Regions from separate parts of the Streptomyces sp. G7(2002) genome, predicted to be linked through region 2. Evidence: riboswitches for the same ligand, from Rfam matches in the RefSeq annotation. Region 2 holds a riboswitch; the other holds the start of a gene.
What was found. Region 2 has a riboswitch for S-adenosylmethionine ahead of NUT86_RS12140 (aminotransferase class V-fold PLP-dependent enzyme). Riboswitches for the same ligand answer to the same signal wherever they lie in the genome.

Region 1 (4,488 bases), 2.8 Mb from region 2:
GCCGACTACCGCGGCGCAGCATGCGGCGAACGCGTCCGCCCAGCGACGGGTGAGGAACCCCAGCTGGTCGGCGCCCAGCATGCCCTCCAGGAGCTGCCGTGCGATGTCGTCCGGCAGCATCCGGAAGTACTCCGGCGGCGCCCACGGCGTGTGCGAGAAGTGCGCGATCCGTACGTCGGGCCGCAGGGTGCGCAGCATCCCCGGCACCAGGGCCAGGTGGTAGTCCTGCACCAGCACCGCCGCACCCTCGGCGGCCTCTTCGGCCAGCGCCTGGGCGAAAGCGCGGTTGTAGCTCTCGTAGGACGCCCACTGCGCCCGGAACTCCGCGTCGAAGACCGGTTCCAGCGGTGTCTGGTACAGCATGTGGTGGACGAACCACAGCGCGGAGTTCGCGATGCCGTTGTAGGCGGCGGTGTACACCTCGGCGGGAATGTCCAGCATCCGGACGCGTTGTCCACCGGTGTCGCCCGGGTCCAGCCCGCCACCCGTCCGCCGTACGGCCTCCCGGTCACCGTCCCCGAGCGCGGCACACACCCACACCGCCTCGGCATCGGACCCGATGGCCGACAGCCCGGAGACCAGCCCGCCCCCGCCCCGCTTGGCGGTCAGCGTCCCGCCCTCCTCCAGGGCGTACGAGACCGGTCCGCGATTGGACGCCACAAGAACCTCGGCACCCGCAGGGGCCGCACTGCGCTCGGAAGCCATGTCGCGACAGTAACCCGCTACAGATCCGCGCAAACGTACGGAAGCGGTCAAGGGGCGCGGGTCCGGGTGTGCTCCTCGGTCGCCTCCCGGCAGGAACGCGTCGACCGGCCACGACGGCTCACCCTCGGCGGGTTCCGGGTGCCTGCACCCGAGACGGTCGCCCCGGCTGCGGGCGATGCGCAGCGAGTCGCCGAGCGCGCCCGTCAAGCAACAGACTCTGTCATCGTGCGGCGGCGCAGGTTCGTGCTCGACGGTAAGCCGGTGATGCTCTCCACCTCCTGCCTCCCCGCCGATCTCGTCGCGGGATCAGCGATCACACAGCCGGATACCGGGCCCGGCGGCACGTACGCCCGTCATTCTCATCAGCCGCACTGCGATGACTGCGGGCGGGCGCACGGTAGAGGCCAACGAGATGATCCTCGACTCGTCTGCCTACGTGCTGGAGTACGGCTTCGACGCCTGAGGCTCAGGCCGCGCGAGGGGGCCCGGGCCGCGCGGGCGCTCAGGCCGCTCGTCGCGCCGCGTACTCCGGGATTTCGGCCATTGGGGGGCGCTCCTCGGTGTCCACTTCCGTCGTGCGGGGGACGAAGCCCTCGTCGCCGCGGTCGAACTGGGTGAGGCGGGGGCGGACCAAGTGGCCGCGGGTCAGGCGTAGTTGGGCGGTGCGGTAGATGGCGGCGGCCATCCGGCCCAGGGCCTGGCCGTCCTGGTGGCGGTGTTTGCGTACGCCGACGTCCACCTGGGCGAGGGCGTCGAGGCCGACGGTGTGCAGGGCGTCGACGAGCAGGCCGAGTTCCACGCCGTAGCCGACCGGGAACGGCAGCCGTTCCAGGAGGGAGCGGCGGGCCGCGTACTCGCCGCCCAGGGGCTGGACGAAGCCGGCCAGCTGCGGCCAGTGGAGATTGAGGAGGGGGCGGGCGACCAGCTCCGTCACCCGGCCGCCCTGTCCGGCCCCGGCGCCTTCGCCGCCGGTCTCCAGCGGGCGGTCGTACATCGCCTTCACGAACTGGATGTCCGGATCCGTCAGCAGCGGGCCGATGATCCCGGAGACGAAGGCGGGGGAGAATTCGCGCAGGTCGGCGTCGATGAAGCAGATGATGTCGCCGGTGGTGGCCAGCAGGGAGCGCCACAGCACCTCGCCCTTGCCGGGGAGGGCGGGCAGGCGCGGGAGGACGCTGTCGCGGGGGACGACCCGGGCCCCGGCCGCCGCGGCGACCTCGGCGGTGCGGTCGGTGGAGCCGGAGTCCAGCACCACCAGCTCATCGACGAGCGGGACCGCCTCGGTCATCAGCTCGGCACGGATCACCGCCACGATCGCCCCGACCGTGGCCTCCTCGTCGAGCGCGGGCAGCACTACGCTGACCGTACGGCCCGTCTGGCGCTTCGCCTCCAGCAGCTGCCCCAGCGGGCGGTCCGCGGCGGACCAGGAGTGGCTGCTCAGCCAGCCCTCCACCTCTTCCAGCACGTCTACGACTCCTCGGTCGCCGCCCGATCGGCGGTCTGTGTGATCCATCTCGCGGTTCGGACGACTATCTCAACTGTCAGTGCCTTCGGTTACAGTCTTGAACAACGCGGATGACCGTCGCATGTCGGGGTCGCCGCGCCACAAACGCCTGGGTTTCGGCCCAGCGCCATACCGCTCATCCAGAGGGGCAGAGGGATACGGCCCGTTGAAGCCCCGGCAACCCTCCAGCCGGTCTTGCCGCCAGGACGCTGACGTCCCGTGCGCGTGAGGCTCCCGGCTAGGGAAGGTGCCAAATCCGTCTCGTGGCGAGATTCGTCGCGAGGAAGATGAGGAGAAAGGGCCTCGCCTCCATGGCTGTGCAAGTCACCGAAAACACCCCCACCGTCGCTCTGGGCCCCGCCGCAGCCCTGTCCTGCCGCGAGTGCGGACAGCGCTTCCCGCTCGGCCCGATCTTCGCGTGCCAGGAGTGTTTCGGGCCGCTCGAAGTCGCGTACGACCTGCCGAGCGGCGACCCCGAGAGCCTGCGGAAGCAGATCGAGGCCGGTCCGAACAACATCTGGCGCTACGCCCCGCTGCTGCCCGTCCCCACCGACGTGGCCGACAAGCCCAACCTGAACCCCGGCTTCACCAAGCTCGTCCAGGCCGACCGGCTCGCCGCCGAGCTGGGCGTCACCGGCGGGCTGTACGTCAAGGACGACTCGGGCAACCCGACGCACTCCTTCAAGGACCGCGTCGTGGCGATCGCCGTCGAGGCCGCCCGCGCCTTCGGCTTCACCACCCTCTCCTGCTCCTCCACCGGCAACCTCGCCGGTGCGGTCGGCGCCGCGGCGCGCCGCGCGGGCTTCAAGTCCTGCGTCTTCATCCCGCACGACCTGGAGGCCGGCAAGGTCGTCATGGCCGCGGTCTACGGCGGTGACCTGGTCGGCATCGAGGGCAACTACGACGACGTCAACCGCTTCTGCTCGGAGCTCATCGGCGACCCGCTGGGCGAGGGCTGGGGCTTCGTCAACGTCAATCTGCGGCCGTACTACGGCGAGGGTTCCAAGACGCTCGCGTACGAGATCTGCGAGCAGCTGGGCTGGAAGCTCCCGGACCAGATCGTCATCCCGATCGCGTCCGGCTCGCAGCTCACGAAGATCGACAAGGGGCTCAAGGAGCTGATCGCCCTCGGCCTGGTCGAGGACAAGCCGTACAAGATCTTCGGCGCCCAGGCGGAGGGCTGCTCGCCGGTGTCCACGGCCTTCAAGGCCGGACACGAGGTCGTGCGCCCGCAGAAGCCGGACACCATCGCCAAGTCGCTGGCGATCGGCAACCCGGCCGACGGTCCGTACGTGCTCGACATCGCGCGCCGTACGGGCGGTGCCGTGGAGGATGTCAACGACGAGCAGGTCGTCGACGCGATCAAGCTGCTGGCCAGGACGGAAGGGATCTTCGCGGAGACCGCGGGCGGAGTGACCGTCGGCGTGACCAAGAAGCTGATCGAGGAAGGTCTGCTCGACCCGTCCCTGACCACCGTCGTCCTGAACACCGGTGACGGCCTCAAGACACTTGACGCGGTCGCCCCGACCTCCGGGCCCACGGCCACGATCCGTCCGAACCTGGACGCGTTCCGCGCGGCCGGCCTCGGCTGAGGCCGCCGGCCCGTCCGGCGGACGAGGCCGCGCCACAGCCCCCCGAACTCGTACTCCGTACCCCTGGAAGGCAGAACCATGAGCGTCAAGGTCCGCATCCCCACCATCCTCCGCACGTACACCGGTGGCCAGGCCGAGGTCCCCGCCGAGGGCGCGACCCTCTCCGAGGTGATCGCCGACCTGGAGCAGAACCACCAGGGCATCGCGGCCCGTGTGCTGGACGACGCCGGCAAGCTGCGCCGCTTCGTGAACGTGTACGTCAACGACGACGATGTGCGCTTCGAGCAGGGCCTGGAGACGCCGACCCCGGACGGCGCCGGCATCTCGATCATCCCGGCCGTGGCCGGCGGCTGCTGATTTGCGCCAACTCTTCTCCTGCATGACCGGAATTGCCCCGTCCGCCGGAAAGCGGACGGGGCAATTCCGTGTTGTGAAAGGAGATACCATTGGGGTGATCCCCCTCCGGATATCACCGTGAGCGTGCCGAACGCATATGTGTTCGCGGTCAGTTGTGTCCAAAGTGTGGGCGGTATTTGTCGCCTAGGTGCGCTATGCCCGGCCCGACTTGCCCTGGAGAACCAGGATTTCGCCGCATATTGCCGATTCTCCGGCGCCAGATTTCTCGTCCGATTGACCTGTTGCTCTGGGCATCTGTGCAGATACATTCAGCGGCGGTCGACGCGTTCC
Region 2 (4,488 bases):
CGCCGTTGCGCCTGCGGCGGGCCGGTCCGCTGCGCGGGGCTGTCGGGGTGCGGTGACGGGCCTCCGGGGTAGGGGTGTGGGACTGCTTCGCTTTACGTCCCACACCCCTACCCCTCCGGCCCGTCCCCTCCCGTTGGGGGGTGGGAGAAACCTTGGTGGGGGTGCCCGCCGCTGGTCATGTGCTCCTCGCGAAGCAGAAATGAAACGTCCTACGGACGCCCGCCCCCACCCACCGTCACTCACTCCCCCAACGGGAGGGGACGGGCCGGAGGGGCCTGGTGTGTGGACGTAAAGCGAAGCAGTCCACACACCAGGCCCCGGAGGCCCGTCACCGCACCCGACACCCACCGGCCCGCCGCAGGCGCAACGGCGGGGAACCCGCAAGCGTCACCCGCACCCACGCCCCGCGCAGCGGAGCCCTAACGGCGCGAGGCCCCTACGGCGGGCAAGCCGAAAACGTGGGAATCAAGCGGGCACACAACGCCCGGCTTCGGTGCGGTAGTTCCAGCGGGCGCCGTTCGTCACCAGTTCCTTGACCGCGCGGACGAAGCGGTCAACATGCTCATCCGGCGTCCCGGCGCCAAAACTCACGCGGATGGCGTTGAGGGACTTTTCGCCGGGGGCCGCGTCGGGGGCGCCGCACTCGCCGGGGTCCTGGGGCTCGCTGCCGAGGAGGGTGCGGACGAGGGGGTGGGCGCAGAAGAGGCCGTCGCGGACGCCGATGCCGTACTCGGCCGACAACGCGGCCGCGAAGTGGGAGCTGTTCCAGCCCTCGACGACGAAGGAGAGGACGCCCACCCGTGCGGCGTCCTCGCCGAAGAGGGAGAGCACGGTGACCTCGGGTACGTCGGCCAGGCCCGCGCGGAGGCGGGCGATCAGCTCCTGTTCGCGGGCGACCAGGCCGTCGAAGCCGGCCTCGGTGAGGGCTTGGCAGGCCGAGGCGATCGCGTAGGCGCCGATGACGTTGGGCGAACCGGCCTCGTGCCGGGCCGCGGTGGTGTGCCACTCGACGTCCACCCCGCCGTCCGTGCGCCGGGAGACCTTGCGGCTGGCGCCGCCGCCCGCCAGGTACGGCTCGGCGTCCCGCAGCCAGTCCGCGCGGCCGGCCAGCACTCCGGCGCCGAAGGGCGCGTACAGCTTGTGGCCGGAGAAGGCGACCCAGTCCGCGTCCAGTTCCCCGAGGTCCACCGGGTGGTGCGGGACGAGCTGCGCCGCGTCCAGCACGATCCGGGCGCCGTGCGCATGCGCGGCGGCCGCCAGCTCCCGCACGGGCCACAGCTCCCCGGTCACATTCGACGCACCGGTCACACAGACCAGCGCCGGGCCGTAGGGCTCGCGTGCGGTCAGCGCCTTCTCCAGGGTGTCGACCGCCTGCTGCGGGGTGCGCGGCGCGTTGAGGTACGTCACCTCGACATCGGGTCGCTGCTCCCACGGCAGCAGCGAGGCGTGGTGCTCGGTCTCGAAGACGAACACCCGGGTGCCCTGCGGGAGTACGGCGGCGAGCAGGTTCAGCGAGTCGGTGGTGGAGCGGGTGAAGACGACCTGGTCCTCGGCCCGGCAGCCGAGGAACTCCGCAATGGTGCGGCGGCTGTTCTCGAAGAGGTCGGTGGACAGCTGCGAGAGGTATCCGGCGCCGCGGTGCACGCTGCCGTAGTACGGGGCGTAGGCCGCCACGTCGTCCCAGACCCGCTGGAGCGCGGGGGCGCTGGCGGCGTAGTCCAGCGCGGCGTAGTCGACCTCGCCGCCGGTCACGAGCGGGACGAGGACATCCCGGCCCAGAACCGGCAGCGGGGCACAGACGGAGCGGTCGGCGGCAACGGCGGAAACAGACATGGCGAACTCCCGTGAGGGGTGAGCGAATTCGCCGCGGGCGGGGGCGCGAAGAAGCGTCGGGGCACCGCGGCGGGAAAGAAAAAGGGGATGCGGAAAAGGGGCCGTCGGGCCCTAGCGCATTCGCTGAATCACGGAAGTGCTCCCTCGGGGACCAGGATCCCTGGCGAGGGATCCGCGCTTGCCGCAGACCTCGCTGCCTACGGCCTGGTCATCACCCGGGGCACCCCGCCACGGAAGGAGGGTTGCCGGACAGCGGGCCGGGGCCTGCATCGCTGTCACTCGTGACCTGGGCAGAATCATGCCACACGGGCAAAGAGGCGCAAGGCCCGGTCCGTATGACGGACTGAGCCTTGCGTCACACCCTGCGTCACCGCGCGCTCATGTGTTGCTGGCGGCCACCCAGCGCTCCAGCGCCCGCTTGGCCGCCCCGGAGTCGATCGAGGCGGCGGCCCGCTCGATCCCGGCCCGGATCTGCTCGGCCAGCGGAGCGTCGGCCGGCTCCAGCGCGACCAGCGCCGCCGCGGAGTTCAGCAGCACCGCGTCGCGCACCGGGCCGGTCTCCCCGTCCAGCAGCCGGCGGGCCACATCCGCGTTGTACGAGGCGTCCGCCCCGCGCAGCGCCTCCACCGGCACCAGGGGGATCCCCACGTCCCGGGGGTCGAAGGGCTCCTCGCGCACCGTGCCGTCCCGGACGATCCACACCCGGGAGGTCGCGGTCGTGGTCAGCTCGTCGAGGCCGTCGTCGCCGCGGAAGACCAGCGCCGACGAGCCGCGCTCGGCCAGCACCCCGGCCAGGATCGGCGCCATCCGGGCGTCCGCGACACCGGTCGCCTGGGCGCGGACCTTCGCGGGGTTGGTCAGCGGGCCCAGGACATTGAAGGTCGTACGGATACCGAGCTGGGCCCGGGCGTTGGCGACATGCCGCAGCGAGGGGTGGAACTTCACCGCGAAGCAGAAGGTGATGCCCGCTTCCTGGGCGACCTCGGTGACCCGCTGCGGGGTGAGGTCGAGATTGACCCCGAGCTTCTCCAGGACGTCGGAGGCACCGCTGGCCGAGGAGGCGGCGCGGTTGCCGTGCTTGACGACCTTGGCGCCGGTGCCGGCGACCACGATCGAGGACATCGTGGAGATGTTGACGGTCTTGGCGCCGTCGCCGCCGGTGCCGACGATGTCCACGCTGGGGCCCGGCACCTCGATCAGCCGGGCGTGCGCGTACATGGTGCGCACCAGACCGGAGATCTCGGCGACGGTCTCGCCCTTGGCGCGCAGCGCGACCGCGAACCCGGCGATCTGGGCGTCGCTGGCCTCGCCCCGCATGATCTTGTCCATCGCCCAGGCGGTGTCGTCCGCGCTGAGGTCACGGCCTGCGAGCAGGGCGTTGAGAAGACCCGGCCAGGTGTGGGCCGCCACGCTGTCGCCGCCAACCGGGGTCACAACGTTCATGGTCCACACTCCTGGATTGTCTCCTGCTTATGCCGTCACCCTATCGAGCCGCCGGGCACGCCGGAGGGCCCCGTCCGGTTGGGGTATCCCCTGCTCCTTAAGAGCTTGGGGAACGGACGGGGCCCTCTGGGTGGCGTACTCCCTACAGTGCGCTAGGAAGCGCTGCGGTGATCAGTGGTGGCCGTGGCCGCTGCTGATCTCCTTGTACTCCTCGACCGTGGCCTTCGGGATGACGTTGTCCTCGCCGTAGTAGGCCTTCGAGAGCTTGGCGCGCAGCTTCTGCGAGCGCGACAGCTTGCGCTCCACACCGTTCTCGTCGACCTCCGGGCCGAGCTCGAGCGGCGCGGGCTGCTCGTGCTGCGTGAGCAGGTGCAGCTGCTCCTGGTCGAGCGGCTCGTGGACCTCGATGAACTCACCGTGCGGCAGGCGCTTGATGATGCCGGACTCGCGGCCGTGCAGCACCTTGTCCTTGTCGCGCCGCTGCAGACCCAGGCAGATCCGCTTGGTGGCGATGAAGGCCAGCACCGGAAGGACGAAGAATCCGATCCGGACGAACCAGGTGAGCGAGTTGAGCGACAGGTGGAAGTGCGTCGCCCACAGGTCGTTACCGCCACCGATCAGCATCACGAAGTACGCGACGAGCCAGGCGACACCGAAGCCGGTACGGGTCGGGACGTTGCGCGGGCGGTCCAGGATGTGGTGCTCGCGCTTGTCGCCCTTGACCCAGGACTCGATGAACGGGTAGACCGCGATCGCGACCAGGACCAGCGGGAAGATCAGGATCGGGATCAGCACACCGAAGTTGAGGGTGTGGCCCCAGAAGTTCCACTCCCAGCCCGGCATGACACGCACCAGACCCTCGGCGAAGCCCATGTACCAGTCCGGCTGGGCGCCGGTGGACACCTGGTCCGGCCGGTAGGGGCCGATCGCCCACACCGGGTTGATGCTGGCGATCGCGGAGATCACCGCGATCACACCGAAGACCAGGAAGAAGAAGCCTCCGGCCTTGGCCATGTAGACCGGCAGCAGCGGCATGCCCACGACGTTGTTGTTGGTCTTGCCGGCACCCGGGAACTGGGTGTGCTTGTGGTAGAAGACCAGGATCAGGTGCGCCACCAGCAGGCCGAGCATGATGCCCGGCAGCAGCAGGACGTGCACCGTGAAGAACCGCGGGATGATGTCGTGCCCCGGGAACTCCCCGCCGAAGATGAA

Region 1: linked by a shared signal. The riboswitch ahead of thrC (threonine synthase) and the one ahead of NUT86_RS12140 (aminotransferase class V-fold PLP-dependent enzyme) in region 2 are both predicted to bind S-adenosylmethionine.

What each region holds. Positions count from the first base shown of each region.
Region 1 is NZ_CP102609.1:5,765,317-5,769,804, forward strand. It holds gene NUT86_RS24535 (alpha,alpha-trehalose-phosphate synthase (UDP-forming)) at 1-705, opposite strand, end outside; partial or broken gene NUT86_RS24540 (GntR family transcriptional regulator) at 919-1,168, shown strand; gene NUT86_RS24545 (glucosyl-3-phosphoglycerate synthase) at 1,208-2,170, opposite strand; SAM riboswitch class I at 2,343-2,503, shown strand; gene thrC (threonine synthase) at 2,521-3,801, shown strand; gene NUT86_RS24555 (MoaD/ThiS family protein) at 3,880-4,158, shown strand.
Region 2 is NZ_CP102609.1:2,957,812-2,962,299, forward strand. It holds gene NUT86_RS12140 (aminotransferase class V-fold PLP-dependent enzyme) at 466-1,833, opposite strand; SAM riboswitch class IV at 2,003-2,120, opposite strand; gene trpD (anthranilate phosphoribosyltransferase) at 2,212-3,276, opposite strand; gene qcrB (cytochrome bc1 complex cytochrome b subunit) at 3,448-4,488, opposite strand, start outside.